Regions from separate parts of the Halomonas qaidamensis genome, predicted to be linked through region 3. Evidence: predicted binding sites of a transcription regulator. Region 3 holds the regulator's gene; each other region holds the start of a gene.
What was found. Region 3 encodes sigma-54, which starts transcription at its own class of promoters, with help from an activator protein. Its sites were predicted from a motif close to TGGCACNNNNNTTGCTNT; they were not measured.
Positions count from the first base shown of each region.

Region 1: K1Y77_RS15270 (urease accessory protein UreD) is a predicted target of sigma-54. The motif match lies at 2,296-2,313, and genes of this name have one in related genera.
Region 2: K1Y77_RS15505 (P-II family nitrogen regulator) is a predicted target of sigma-54. The motif match lies at 3,234-3,251, and genes of this name have one in related genera.

Region 1 is NZ_CP080627.1:3,392,371-3,397,569, forward strand. Features, by position in the region: gene K1Y77_RS15260 (PepSY-associated TM helix domain-containing protein) at 1-973, opposite strand, end outside; gene K1Y77_RS15265 (hypothetical protein) at 993-1,274, opposite strand; gene K1Y77_RS15270 (urease accessory protein UreD) at 1,372-2,256, opposite strand; gene K1Y77_RS15275 (diguanylate cyclase) at 2,437-3,804, opposite strand; gene urtE (urea ABC transporter ATP-binding subunit UrtE) at 3,944-4,651, opposite strand; gene urtD (urea ABC transporter ATP-binding protein UrtD) at 4,651-5,199, opposite strand, start outside.
Region 2 is NZ_CP080627.1:3,442,665-3,447,863, forward strand. Features, by position in the region: gene K1Y77_RS15490 (ferredoxin--NADP reductase) at 88-864, shown strand; gene glnK (P-II family nitrogen regulator) at 985-1,323, opposite strand; gene K1Y77_RS15500 (ammonium transporter) at 1,525-2,772, opposite strand; gene K1Y77_RS15505 (P-II family nitrogen regulator) at 2,832-3,170, opposite strand; gene K1Y77_RS15510 (accessory factor UbiK family protein) at 3,518-3,874, shown strand; gene K1Y77_RS15515 (efflux RND transporter permease subunit) at 4,105-5,199, opposite strand, start outside.
Region 3 is NZ_CP080627.1:2,202,357-2,207,555, forward strand. Features, by position in the region: gene lptC (LPS export ABC transporter periplasmic protein LptC) at 1-509, shown strand, start outside; gene lptA (lipopolysaccharide transport periplasmic protein LptA) at 518-1,021, shown strand; gene lptB (LPS export ABC transporter ATP-binding protein) at 1,101-1,826, shown strand; gene K1Y77_RS10255 (RNA polymerase factor sigma-54) at 1,932-3,347, shown strand; gene hpf (ribosome hibernation-promoting factor, HPF/YfiA family) at 3,446-3,754, shown strand; gene ptsN (PTS IIA-like nitrogen regulatory protein PtsN) at 3,759-4,229, shown strand; gene rapZ (RNase adapter RapZ) at 4,304-5,199, shown strand, end outside.

The DNA.
Region 1 (5,199 bases), 1.2 Mb from region 3:
GTCCTGCATGTAACCCCACCATGACGCCGTGTGCTTGTTCATCAACACGTTGCGACTGCGTTGCTGCTAACAACGCGCCCGAACTTGCTTCATAGATACGTTGTGGGCGGTGTGCGGATAACGCCTCGTAAGCACTCTGCCAAACTACGACACGTGCGCCCGCATCGCCAGGGTGGCTGACCCTCAGGGACTGCACCGGCTTGTGCCAATGCGATTCAGCATCACCGACCAGTTCACTTAGAGCATGTAACGCTGCAGGCTGCCCCGTGGCTGAGTCAGAGAGGGGAAAGGCATGCAGTTCACTGGTCGCTTGGCGACGCGCGTCAGCATCGGGAAACGCGTGTTCTACTCCCCAAGGCATATAGAGCGACATGAGCGTTATCAAGCCGGTATAGGTAATCATTAGCTGAAAAGGCAGCGTTAACACAGAAAATGCATTGTGAGCATCTAGCCAGCTACGGGCGCCCTTCTGGGGTCGGAAAGTAAAAAAATCCCGCAGAATTTTTTTATGGGTTATCACGCCGCTAATGATTGCCACGAACATCATCATGGTGGCGATACCAATGATCCAGCGGCCATAAACGGCGGGGAGGTGATGCAATTGAAAATGGAATCGGTAGAAAAAATCACCCCCACGCGTTTCACGCGGGGTTACCAACGACAAAGTGGTTGGGTCAAGCACCAACTGCTCTCTCCCATCCTCCCCAAACCAAACGGCTGTCGAGACCGACATGCGCTCATTAGGAAAGGTAATCTGCCAGCTTCTCGCTGTTGAAGCGTGTTCAGCAAGATAGTGCTGCCAGTAATCAGCCAGACGTCGGTTATCCCACTCAGCGTTCGCGGCGACACTCGGTAGCTCGGGCTGCATCCATAACGAGATACTCTCTTTGAAGTAACTCAGTGTTCCCGTCAGAAAAACGGCAAACAGCAGCCAAGCAGCTAACAAGCCGCACCATGTGTGCAGCTGAGCCATATTACGCCTCACGCTGCGCTTAGTGGATGCCATAGTTAGCCACCAATAGAAGGCCGCAAGCGGCTAGACCGATAGCCCCCCAAAGGCGAATCAAACTCGGCGCGATGAATGACCAGGTCGCCACGCCCGCCCAAATAATGAAGCTCCCCATCATGCCGATACGCAGAGACATCATGATATCTAGCGGTAAGCCAAGCGCTGCCACCGAGAACAGTGCAGCGACTATATAGCCGCCAAGCGTCGCGGCCAGGATGCGTAAGATAAGCAGCCAATACGAGGAGGGTAAAACGTTGAGCAACATGGTGCATCTCGGTGCAGGTCACAAACCACCACTTTAATGCAAAAGGTTTTCATTTGCATTAGTGGAGATAACTTATTTAGCACCTGCTGCACAACGTTTAGGTTAACCAAATGCGCGGCGTGTGGGCGGCACGTGAGATCCAGCGCGGGCGTAATAAGTGCCAAGCCTGTTCACACAGCGCCCAAGCTTCATTCCGGGAGTTTCCTAGGTAACGTAATAACAGTACGCCCTGGCGAACGGTGACCGCCCAACGCGGGTTGTCCGGCAGCGCGTCGCGTAGTTCGTCAATTGCGGCACCGGCATCTTCTAAGCCAACTGCCCACAGCGTGGCTTGCACCGTGGCGCCCCCCTGCCCCCAGCGCCCGTTAAAACGCGGATGAGCAGGGTCTAAGGGCTGGCGTTCAAGCCACAGCGGTTTGCCGTCCAGGGTTAAACGAAAGTGCTGTTCAATACGGCCGGTTACATAGGGAAGTTCACTGGCGGGGCGGCCCAACGCCATGATCTCCCAGCCCAGGCAGCGGGCGCTGCCATGCAACGCAATGTGCGTTCGCTGAGTACCTTTGGAGCCATCAAAGGCGATCGTTTCTTGAGGAAGCCACTCAAGGATGCCGCCATCTTCCACGTTCAGTTCGGTATCTTGGTTCCAGGCGACGCCTTGGCTATCAGCTTTATATAGTTTGTTGGCTGCAGGCGTGGTGAGCAGCGCATGTGCGTCACGCTCGATATGGGCACGGATCGTCAGTGCGTCACCACTGACCAAGCCACCAGGCGGGTGCAGCACATAGACATGGCAGGCCTCTGTGCTGCCTTCGGGGTAAAACGGGCGTTGCACTCTCAGTGGCCCTTGGTGGCGCGCCTGCACCAACCGAGTGATGCCATTGCGGTTAGCAAAACGCAGCGCCAGCGATGCCGCCCAGAGGCGCTCTTCGTCAAAGCGGTGACCTGAGCCAGCAGCAGGTGTCGCGAGTTCACACAGCATCATGGGCGCATTTACTTCCTGTTAATAAGCATTTCATTTTCAAATGCAAGGAATGCGCCAAAATGGTGAAAAATGTGAATACGCTGCTAAAGCGCCCGTATAAGGTGAAAATAGGCAATCTAACGATGCCTATTGCGCACCAAAAAGTATCAAAAAAAGGCCAGTCGCACCGAAATGGATCATCTACGCGTTTTTAACCACTACCCGATCACGTCCACCGCGCTTTGCTTGGTAAAGCGCTTGGTCAGCGCGCTGAATAGCTCGCTGATAATCAGGGTGGCCATCGTGGAGTGTTACGCCAACGCTGACGGTCACATTAAGCAGCGTATCGGCGGTGGCTAGCATAGGTTCTTTAGCGACTGCCCGTCGTAGACGCTCGGCAAATAGTCGGCTGCCATCCTGGTCGGTATCCACCAATACAATCAAAAACTCTTCGCCGCCCATACGAAAAACATAATCACCGCCACGAGTAGAACGATCGAGAATACTCGCTACCTGCTGCAATACATTGTCGCCGGCGTCATGGCCATGGGTATCGTTAATCGACTTAAAGTGGTCAATATCTACCATCAGCAGGGCAAAGCGTTTTTCCGAATGGCGGGCAATTTCAATTTCCCGTCCCAGCACCACTGAAAGAAACTTACGATTCAACAGTCGCGTCAGGCTGTCGCGTCCTGCTTCTAGCCCTGAAGCGCGCTCTAGCACGTCGTCTAGCAGCATAAGAATAGTGCGTGTTGCATCGCGAATATCACTTAGGGCTGTGAGCCGTTGGCCCATGTCATTCTGATCAAGTGCAGCCAGCCACTCATGATCTACTTGGCGAATATGGCGCGAAATCGTGGCGATTTCTGGCGAGCCTTCAAAGGCATGGCAGGCTTTGTGAAAATACCACAGACCAAACTCTGACTTGGAAAGCTTGGGTAGCATTGCGGTTTCCTGTTGCGCGGCAACAGCAAACATCAGCGCATTTTCCCAGTTTAATAACGCCGAGCGCTGACGCTCGCGTTCGTCTCCAATATTCTGGGTAAGGGAAAACAGCTTGTACGCTTCTTCGGTGCGCGCATTGCGATCATTGGCGACGGAGTAGGCGTGGCTCATGATTTCCATGGCCATATCGATATGATCCGAGACGTAGACACAGGCTACCCCTGGCGACAGTGGCGCGGTAACCGTGGCATTAATATGTTGGTAAAACGCCTGCTTTAGCTGCCTTGCTCCGTTCAGCACTAGGTTAACGGGAATATCAACGCGGGCATGCACTTGCCCCACTTTCTCCTGTTGTTCTACCAAGGCATTAAAGTCGACATGCTCAACGGCAAACATGGCCTTCAGCCAACGCCGCATGGAGGGATTTAAACGCTCCCTTACTTGGTCATTGGAGAGAAAAAGCGACGCGTGAGGGTCTTCTAACATTACCCCATAGAAATGGTCCGCAAAGCGGTCGCAGTGGTACTCTACCAAGGTTTCCACTGCTTGGCGCAACACTAGTGGCGTGCGCTCTAAAAGCACTTGCCATTCGGCAGCGAGCTGATGTTTATCTTTATAGCGCATTGCGCACCCAATTATTATTACGAAAACAAGCCATATTACACGCAAAATAATAGAGCCAATACGCACACAGCTCAGAGTTTTTAATAATAAACTCGCCACTTTAAGTTAATTAAAGGGCGAGCAACAGGCTGTGGATAACTTAAACGGTCAAATGCTGCTTTATCAGTTCGTTGGAAAGCTCTGAGATATCGCCTTTAGCAACTGGTCGGCCGCGATCCATAATCACAAAGCGGTCGGCATATTTGCGGGCAAAAGGCAGCTTCTGCTCCACCAAAAGTACCGTTAAACCATCTTCCTTGATCAGTTGGCGAATGACCTGACCGATTTGCGCCACAATATTAGGCTGAATACCTTCCCCTGGCTCATCTAAAATCAGCAGCTTGGGCTCGATGACCAGCGCACGACCAATGGCTAGCTGCTGCTGTTGCCCGCCTGATAAGTCACCACCACGGCGATGCTTCATCTCTTTTAGAACAGGAAACAGTTCATAGATACGCTCAGGGATTTTTTTTAGCCCATCACTGCGCGCTGCAAGGCCGGTGCGTAAATTCTCTTCCACCGTGAGCAGCGGAAAAATCTGCCGCCCCTGAGGCACAAAACCAATTCCCAGGCGGGAGCGAGCTTCAATGGCTTTTTTGGTCAGCTCAATGTCGCTGCCCTCTCCCTGATAGCGTAGTTGACCGCTTTTTACGGCTACTTCACCCATAATAGCTTTCATCAAGGTGGTCTTACCCACCCCGTTGCGGCCCATCACACAGGTACACTGGCCGGCAGGCACATCGAGGTCTAAATCCCACAAGGTGTGGCTTTCCCCGTAAAACTGGTTGAGCTTTTCAATTGCCAGCATCAGGCAACCTCCTCGTCGTCCGCACCCAAATACACCTCAACCACGTTGGGGTCGCTTGAAACCTGATCCATACTGCCCTCTGCCAGTACGCTGCCTTGGTGCAACACGGTCACTTTACGGGCAATAGAACGTACAAAGCCCATATCATGCTCTACCACGACCACCGACTGCTTACCCGCAAGGCCCGTCAACAGCTCTGCGGTACGCTCCATCTCCTGTTCCGTCATCCCGGCTACGGGTTCATCTACCAGCAGCAGACGCGGGCGCTGCATTAACAGCATGCCAATTTCCAGCCACTGCTTTTGGCCGTGGGAAAGAATCCCTGCTGGCTGGTAGCGCAGCTCGGTCAGGCCAATCGTTTCAAGTACCTCATTGATACGGTCTTTAATTTCACCAGTCATGCGAGCAGTTAGCGTGGGGAAAATACGCTTGTCAGCGGCCATCGCCAACTCCAGGTTTTCAAACACGCTCAGCGCTTCAAATACCGTGGGCTTTTGGAACTTACGACCAATCCCCAAGCTGGCGATATCCGGTTCACTCATTTGCAG
Region 2 (5,199 bases), 1.2 Mb from region 3:
CATAGACAACATATTTAGCCATTTTTTATACTTTTTTAGAATATGGCAGACGAGGCTTACGCCACTCTGCCCATTGGAGGAGTCAGCATGAGCAAGTTTGCCTTGGAAGAAGTTCTCAGCGTTCACCACTGGAACGACACTCTGTTCAGCTTTCGCACTACCCGTGAACGCAGTCTGCGCTTCAAAAACGGCCAGTTTGTTATGATCGGCTTGGAAGTCAACGGTAAACCGTTGATGCGTGCTTACTCCATTGCCAGCCCCAATTACGAAGACCATCTAGAATTTTTCAGCATCAAAGTACCCGATGGCCCGCTTACCTCGCGCTTGCAGCATCTAAAAGTTGGCGACCAAATTATGGTCAGCCGTAAGCCTACCGGCACGCTGGTATGCGATGACCTGCTACCGGGCCGTAACCTTTATATGCTTTCCACCGGCACAGGCCTCGCACCATTTATGAGTCTCATCCAAGACCCTGAAGTGTACGAGCGCTTTGAAAAAGTGGTGCTGATACATGGCGTGCGCGAAGTGTCTGAGCTGGCTTACGCCCACTTCATTACCAAAGAGTTACCTGCGCACGAATATCTGGGCGATGACATTGCCGAGAAACTGGTGTACTACCCCACGGTTACCCGTGAAGAGTTTCACACCATGGGGCGCCTGACCGACCACATTCGCAGCGGCAAGCTGTTTGAAGATACCGGTCTTCCGCCGATTGACCCACGCCAAGACCGCGCGATGATTTGCGGTAGCCCCGCCATGCTCGACGACACTAGCGCACTGCTAGACGAGCTGGGCTTGAATATTTCCCCGCGCATGGGCGAGCCGGGCGACTACGTGATTGAGCGCGCCTTTGTTGAAAAGTAAGCAGTAACAAGCAAGAAATTGGCGGCTAGGTAAGCGACCGCCAACTAATAACAACGCCCCGCTAAACAACACCATTTAGCGGGGCGTTTTGGTAACGTTAGGCAGCTAGGCCTGTCGCGGTTAAACCGCGTCTTTACCGGTTTCACCAGTACGAATACGGATTACCTGCTCCAGTGGCATTACAAAGATTTTACCGTCACCGATCTTACCGGTGTTTGCCACTTGAGTGATGGCATCAATCACCTGCTCGGCCATATCGTCATCAACGGCTACTTCTAATTTCACCTTGGGCAGAAAATCCACCACGTACTCTGCACCACGGTATAGCTCAGTATGGCCTTTCTGACGGCCAAAGCCCTTCACTTCCGTTACCGTAATGCCCTGCACGCCGATATCAGAGAGCGATTCGCGTACGTCATCAAGCTTAAACGGCTTGATAATGGCTGAGATCAATTTCATTGCGACATCCTCTAGCTTGGTGGCCTTTTATCAAAGGGTGGCGGGACACTGCTGTTAGCCAAGCCCGTTAGCGTTAAGCATACACCGCTACCGGCAGAGAATAAAAAATCAACGCCATGGATTGTAAGAATACACTAAAACAAAAAGGCCTCCCGATAGGGAGGCCGAAAGAACACGCCAGCTCACTTCATTAGCGCAGGCTTATTTCTTAACGCTAAACTCAGGGTAGGCTTCAAGACCACACTCGGCGATATCGACACCTTCATACTCTTCTTCTTCGCTAACGCGAATTCCCATGATGGCTTTCAGTACCAGCCAGACCACAAGACTTGCCACGAATACCCAGCCAAAGATACCGACGATACCAATCAGCTGTGCACCGAAAGAAGCATCACCATTGGTCAGCGGCACTGCTAGTACACCCCAGATACCCACAACACCGTGTACCGAGATTGCACCCACTGGATCATCAAGTTTCAGCTTGTCCAACGTGACAATAGAGGCGACGACGATCACACCACCCACAGCACCAATCACAGCAGCGCCCAGTGCAGAAGGAGACAGCGGATCAGCGGTAATCGCCACTAGACCTGCTAACGCGCCGTTCAGTGCCATAGTAAGGTCAGCTTTACGGAACCACAGCTTGGCAAGAATCAGTGCCGCTAGAACGCCACCCGCAGCGGCTGCGTTGGTGTTCACAAATACTTGAGCAACGTTGTTAGCAGAGCTGATATCAGACATTTTCAGCTCAGAGCCACCGTTGAAACCGAACCAGCCCATCCACAGAATGAAGGTACCCAGGGTCGCCAGCGGCATATTTGCGCCTGGAATCGCATGGATCGAGCCATCTTTACCGTACTTACCTTTACGTGGGCCAAGCACTAAGACACCAGCTAAGGCAGCGGCTGCACCAGCTAAGTGAACAATGCCGGAACCTGCATAGTCAGAGTAACCCACTTCAGACAACCAGCCGCCGCCCCATGTCCAGTAACCAGATACTGGGTAGATAAAGGCTGTCATCACCACGGCGAAGGCCAAGAATGCCCACAGTTTCATACGCTCGGCAACCGCACCCGACACAATCGACATGGCGGTTGCGACAAACACTACCTGGAAGAAAAAGTCAGAGCGCATGGAGTAATAAGGTGCATCGTCACCACCAGCCGTCACCGCATCAACGCTATTTTCAGTGCCAATCAGAAAGCCAAGGTTAGGTAAGAAGCCACCCGCGCTGCTGGAATACATGATGTAGTAACCCACCAGTAAGTACATGGTGCAGGCAATCGCAAACAGCGCGATATTTTTGGTCAAAATCTCGGCGGTATTTTTTGAACGCACCAAACCCGCTTCAAGCATCGAGAAGCCAGCGGCCATCCACATTACGAGCACGCCGCAAATTAAGAAGTAAAACGTATCGAGCGCATAGCTCAAATCAGCTAACTCATTCATGAGGTGTTCCCCGTTGTACTAAGAGAAGTTATACGTAAAAACAGTCCGGAAAGTGTTGATCACACAGCGTCTGCGCCGCGCTCACCGGTACGAATACGGATCACATCTTCTAATGGCGTTACAAACACCTTGCCGTCGCCAATTTTGCCACTGTTAGCTGCGCTGCAAATGGCGTCGAGAACGCTCTCCAAGCGCGCATCATCGACAGCAACCTCTACTTTTACTTTAGGTAGGAAATCGACCACATACTCCGCGCCACGGTACAGCTCGGTATGCCCTTTTTGACGGCCAAAGCCTTTGACTTCAGTAACCGTAATGCCCTGAACGCCGTTATCGGCGAGCGCTTCACGAACGTCGTCAAGCTTGAATGGCTTGATGATAGCGGTGATGAGTTTCATCCCGGATCTCCCCTGCTGGATTAGGTAGCGGCAGCGCCGCCCGAGTTAAGTACTTACCTCGTCAATGCGCATACCGTGCCACTCAATTTTTTTTGCTTAAAAGTCAGCAGGTTGTTTCACATAATTTAAAATTATCTAACGGGGGGTCAGGCATAGCAGCATTTGCCATTAGCTGCTTGCACCATAAAAGAACATTAACAAAAGCGAGACGCTTCATTTCGATGCAGCAGACCAATTGCGAAAGGACTGAGTCTAAATTGCAAACGACGCATGCGTATTGGCGACGGGTTGCGTATCCTTATTAATAAGCAGTGCACATTTATGCGTGGACATTTAAGGAGAGAGCGATGGCGCCTCAAGATCGCATTAGCCGTTTAGCCCAGCAAATCGGGGATCGTCTGCAAAACGCATCCCAAGCCCCAGAAGACATTCAAAAGGGCGTACAGCAGGTGGTACGCGGTGCCTTTGACCGGCTGGAACTGGTGTCACGGGAAGACTTTGATATTTTGATGGATGTACTACAGCGCACGCGCTCACGCGTTGAAGCGCTGGAGCGGCAGGTAGCCAGCCTTGAGGCAGCGGTGGAAGCCTCTACGTCTACAAGCAACACCCCTGTTGAAGCAGAAGCACCACCAGCACCCGTTCAACCACAAGGTACTAGTGCTAACAGTACCGAGCCGCCTAAAACGGATACTACAAAGTAAGCAACATCCGTTTGCCAGCGGTGAGAGATACCAGCTGCTGGCTTCTTTATCTATTTAGCCACCATCACCATCACTCACAGTCGAAATGATGGTGATGGTGCGTCTATACGCCAATGTTGAGCACCAATAAAGGGCAGCCAAACGAAGCAGCCGCACATTGTTGCATCCAATCGTGAAGCAACTGCACCACGCTGCCCTCACCGTTTGGCGCCAGCGATTGATAAGGGCGCTCAGTGAATCTTGATCTGGTAAAGCACGCAGTAGATCACCGGTAGTACAATAAGGGTGAGTAGCGTGGCGACACCGAGACCACCAATCAGCGCGACCGCCATGCTGGCGAAGAATGCATCACTAATCAGCGGGATCAGCCCCAGCATGGTAGTCAGCGCAGCCATGGAAACGGGCCGGACACGACTAATGGCAGCGCGTACTACAGCGTGATAGCGATCTTTGTGCAGTGGTAGCTGCACATTGATCTCTTCTACCAGCACAATGGCATTCTTGATCACCATCCCAATCAAACTCAGTGTGCCCAGCAACGCCATAAACGAGAAAGGCATCCCAGTTATCAGAAGTGCAGCGACTACCCCGACAATGGTCAGCGGTACCAAAAACCAGATCGCCAGCGGCTGACGGAAGTTGTTAAACAACACCACCGTGATGATAAACATCATTACCAAGCCAAGTGGCAGTGAGGAAAACAGACCGCTCTGTGCTTCACCAGCAGTCTCAAATTCACCGCCCCACTCAAGTCGGTAACCGGGTGGCAGGTCAAGCGCCTCTACTTGCGGTCGAACTTGAGCCAATACACTAGCCGCTGTCACGCCACTGAGCGGGTCGGGTTCACCATATACTGCTAGCATGCGTTCGCGGTCACGGCGCATCATCAATGGGTCAGCCACCTGGGTCGTCACATCGCGCATCACTTGGTCTGCAGTGATGTAGCGCCCCTGTTCAGCGCTCCATACGTTAAGTGATCCGACGTTATCGATATCATTGCGCTGCTCGGGTATGGCCCTGGCAACAATCGGGATAAGGTCACTGCCGTCACGATAAATGCCCACCTGACTACCACTGGTACTTAGCGCCAGTGTGGCCGCCAGATTCTCACGGGTAACGCCCAGCCGTCGCGCTGTGTCTTCGGCAAAAATTGGCACCACGGCCTGAACACGGTTACGCCAGCTAGTGCGTACGCTGACCATATTGGACGTATCACTAAACAGGGCTGCAACTTGTTCACCGAGCTGGCGTAAGACAGCAGGATCGCTGCCGTATAGCCTTGCTTCAATTTTCGCTTTCGGAGCAGGGCCAACTTCCAACGGGGC
Region 3 (5,199 bases):
TTGCCTGGATAGACCCGCGTGGATATAAAGACCAATCGTTTAATCCCGATGCGAGGGCTCAAGAGCCAGGTCACGTACTTGAAAATGCGGAAATGACACTATTTGGTGACACAGGCACCATTCAGCAATCGCTAATGACGCCACGCTTAGTGCACACCCCGCAGACAGCGATGACTGATGTTACCTCTCCCATAGCGACACTCTTTGATAGTGAAGAACGCCAATGGCTGGCTACAGCTGAGACAGGTACCCTAAATACGGATACACAGGCACTCACATTAGCCGGCTCTGCCCAGCTGCTCTCACCTGATGAGGGCTGGCAGCTCAATACAGAGTTATTACATTATAATGGCGTCACGCGTCATGCCTGGAGCGATTCCAAAACAGTGCTACAGCAACCGCCTCAGCGCCTTGACGCATCACGCATGGATATATGGCTAGATGATAGCCAGATTCGCTTAACCAATAACGTGCGCGGCACTCATCCGCCTGCCACTCGTTCTCCGTAGGAGCCGCAATGAACGCTCTCATTCGTACAGCACTCTTCACCATTGCGCTACCCCTCTCTGCGGCAGCGCTACCGGTCATGGCACAAAGCCAAGCCCCTGTAGAAGTAGAAGCTGACCGGTTAGATCTAGACCAACGAGCGGGCACCGCCGTGTATTCTGGGAATGTCGATATTCGGCAGGGCAATATGCAGCTGCGCGGCAATCGCGTTGAAATCCAGCGCAATGATGCTGGCGAACTATCGCGCGCCGTGGCAACCGGTGAGCGAGCCTATATACGCAACCAACCCGAAGGTCAGGCTAGCCCGATGGAAGGCTGGGCAAAGCGGATTATCTATCATGTGGCCGAACGCCGAGTAGAACTGATTGATCAAGCCGAACTTACCCAGCAAACAGATCGTTTTCAGGGCGGCCGATTAGAGTATTTCATTGACCAAGGCGTGGTTCAGGCCCGCTCTGACGTGAGTGGCGGTGAGCCACAACGTATCCGAATGACGCTTCAGCCAGAACAATAGGGAGCGCCCAGTGGCGACAAATAGCGCAGAGCCAGCACCTCAGACCACATCATCAAAACCAACATTCGAAGAGGCGCCGATAAAAACACTCTATGCCCATCACTTAGCCAAAAGCTATAAACGCCGTCGCGTGGTTAAGGACATAAATTTAGAGATCTCTCAAGGCAGCGTCGTCGGTTTGCTTGGCCCTAACGGCGCAGGCAAAACAACATCGTTTTATATGATTGTCGGCCTAGTAAAGTCTGATGCAGGAAAAGTAGGCATTGATGGGCTTGATTTAACGCATGCTCCTATGCACGAGCGCGCCATGGCAGGGATTGGCTATCTGCCTCAAGAAGCCTCTATTTTTCGCAAACTATCCGTTGCCGATAACATCATGGCAATCTTGGAGACTCGTAAAGCACTTGATCACAGCGCCCGCGAACAACGTCTTGAGACGCTACTGGAAGATTTTCATATCACCCACATTCGCGACAATTTAGGTATGAGCCTTTCAGGTGGAGAGCGTAGACGTGTTGAGATTGCTCGCTCCCTCGCAACAGAACCTGCCTTTATTTTGCTTGACGAGCCGTTCGCTGGCGTCGATCCAATCTCAGTAGGCGACATTAAAGCAATTATCCGAGCACTTAAAAAACGTCATATAGGCGTATTGATTACTGACCACAATGTGCGAGAAACGCTGGATATTTGTGATATCGCCTATATTGTTGGCGACGGTCACATCATCGCTAGCGGCCCGCCACAAGAAATTCTCAACAACCAAAAGGTAAGAGATGTTTATTTAGGTGCTGATTTTCGCCTGTAAACAACCACCTGCCTGAAAAATTGTGTCTGTGGCATGCTTATTGCACTTGCACCAAACCATAACTCGCACTAGGGTGGAGCTTTCTGATAAACGAGTGGTTCTCAGATGGTCATGAAAGCTTCTCTTCAATTGCGTATCGGCACACAGCTGACCATGACACCCCAGCTGCAGCAGGCGATTGCCCTGCTGCAGCTATCAACATTGGACCTTCGTCAAGAAATTCAGCAAGCACTTGATGCCAACCCAATGCTTGAGCAGGAAGACGAATTCGGCGAACAGGCTGTTAGTGAACCCCAGGAAACGGAATGGTCCGACAGCATTCCTAACGAACTCTCCACTGATAGTGACTGGTCAGACACTTATCAGGATCTAGGCAACCATAGCAGCGGCGGCGAGGGGCCTGATTTTGAACGTCAAGCCGCTGGTCAAAGCTTACATGGCCACCTACTTTGGCAGCTCGCCATGACGGATTTCTCCTCTCGCGACCATGCCATCGCAGAAAGCCTTATAGATGCTCTGGATGCTAATGGCTATCTAACTCAGCCCCTCAATGACATCCGCGAGGGGCTTAAGGCCCAAGGTCATGAAGGGCTTAGCCAGCGTGAAGTTGAAACAACCTTACTGCGTCTTCAACAGTTTGAACCCACCGGCGTATTTGCTCGTGATCTGCGCGAATGTTTAATGTTGCAGCTCGCCTCACTACCGGAAGATACACCGCTGCTTATGCCTGCCAAGAGGCTAGTACGTCAATTTCTTGAAGCGCTCGGTAAGGATGATGTGCGTTTGTTAAAGCGACGTTTAAGCTTGGGTGATGATCAGCTAGATGATGTAATTCGTTTGATCCGCAGCCTTGACCCTCGCCCAGGCAGCGCCTTTGGAGACACCGATGACAGCTATGTAACGCCAGACCTAGTGGTTCGCCACGACAACGAAGGCTGGCACCTGGAACTAAACCCAGAAGCACTGCCACGACTGCGTATTCAGCCTGACTACGCAAGTCTTATCAAACGGGCTGACAAAAGCCAGGATAACCAGTTTTTAAAGGAGCACCTTCAGGAAGCGCGCTGGCTAATCAAGAGCCTCTCAAGCCGAAACGATACGCTACTGCGTGTTGGCCGAGAAATTATCGCTCGCCAGATAGGCTTTCTGGAACACGGCGAAGAAGCTATGAAGCCGTTAATTTTAGCGGATATCGCAGACGCTGTGGAAATGCATGAATCTACTATTTCCAGGGTCACCACCCAGAAATATATCCATACCCCGCGCGGCGTATTTGAACTCAAATACTTCTTTTCCAGCCAAGTGAGCGGGCAAGACGGAGGTGACAGCCACTCTAGCACCGCCATCCGTGCACGAATCAAAAAACTGGTGCAAGATGAACCGCCCGGCAAACCTCTCTCAGACAGCCGTCTTGTATCGCTTTTGGAAGAGGGAGGCATTAATGTAGCGAGGCGTACAGTGGCCAAATATCGCGAGTCGATGGGCATTCCTTCTTCCAGCGAACGTCGCCGCTTACGCTGATAAAACAGCGCTAAAGAGACAAAGTCTGTTTAAGGGCTTTGCAATAGCGCAAAAAGGGTTACAATCGAAGAACAGTCCGACGGATAAGGAGCACGTCAATGCAAGTAAATATCACTGGTCATCACGTAGAACTGACTGACGCCTTGCGTGACTATGTTAATGAAAAGCTGGAACGCGTTGAGCGCCATTACGACAATATTACTACCGTACAAGTGACCTTATCTGTTGAAAAGGAGCGCCAGCAAGCTGCCTGCACGCTGCATGCTGCCGGTGCAGACCTACACGCAGAAGCATTAGATAATGATATGTATGCAGCCATTGATGCGCTAGCAGACAAAATTGATCGTCAACTCGTTAAACATAAGGAAAAAGCACAAGCTCGCGCCCAAGGCGCAGGCGTGCGTTAATTCAATGACGTTGGAAACTATCCTCCCCCCAGAGCGCGTTCTCTATGACGTTCCTGGGGGCAGTAAAAAAAGGGTGCTGGAGTTTTTCAGCACCTTCATTGCACAAAACATCCCAAGTTTAGACAGCCAAGAAGTGTTTAGCCGTCTTATTGGACGCGAACGCCTAGGAAGCACAGGAATAGGCAACGGAGTTGCTATTCCTCATGCACGTAGCCCTCATTGCAGCTCGCCCATCGCTGGCTTTTTAAAGCTTGCTGAGCCGGTAGATTTTGATGCTATTGATGGTGATCCAGTCGATCTTGTATTCGTGCTATTGGTGCCTGAAGAGGCAGACGACACCCACTTAGCATTATTAGGTCAAGTGGCGTCTATTATGAATAACGTCGACACACGCCAACAACTGCGTAAATCCACAAGCCAGCGTGAGCTTTTAGAACTCATCACAGCGAAAATACGCGAGCAGCCTGTTACCTAGATGGCCCACCGCTAAGCACTACACGCTAAACTAACGTTTATCCCCATTTTTATTGGCATGCCAAGAGAAAATCTATGCAACTGGTGATCATTAGCGGCCGTTCAGGGTCCGGTAAATCTATCGCCTTACAAGCGTTAGAAGATCTTGGCTATTACGCCATCGATAACTTACCTGCCATGCTACTTGGCTCCCTAGTAGATGAACTGCGTGAGCAAGGAGAGCGCACTCAGCTAGCGGTCAGCATTGATGCTCGCAATCTACCAGCAGCTTTACAGCAATTGCCGACAATGCTCGAGGCTTTACGCCAGAAAAGCATTCACTTTCAAGTTATCTATCTCACTACGGATGCTCGCATACTTCTTGAACGCTATTCTGCTACGCGGCGGCGACACCCGCTAACCCGGGATAGTGATATGACGTTAGAAGAAGCAATTGATAAAGAAGAAGAAACCCTGCTCGACATTCGAGATCTCGCAGACCTAATGATCGACACCTCTCGCTTATCGGTTCACGATTTGCGACGCCGAATAACAGATCAGGTTGCCCAGCAGCGAGAAGATAGACTTACCCTTACGTTTGAATCGTTTGGCTACAAACGCGGCGTGCCGCTCGATGCAGATTTAGTCTTTGACGTGCGCTGTCTACCAAACCCCTACTGGGATCCTACGTTACGCCAATATACTGGGCGCGATGCTAAAATCGTTACTTTCCTAAGTGGTTATTCCATAGTGGAAGAGATGAGTAATGATATTCAGGTATGGTTGGAAAAGTGGTTGCCTGCCTATCAAAATAGCCAGCGTAGCTATATGACGATTGCCATTGGCTGCACCGGTGGGCAGCACCGCTCTGTTTACATGGTAGAAGACTTAGCGCAAAAGCTGGTTAGGCACACAGGCGAGGTTCAACTCCGCCATCGTGAACTAGGGTTGCAGTACACCCTAAGTGAAACGTTGCCTTTTGCATCCACATC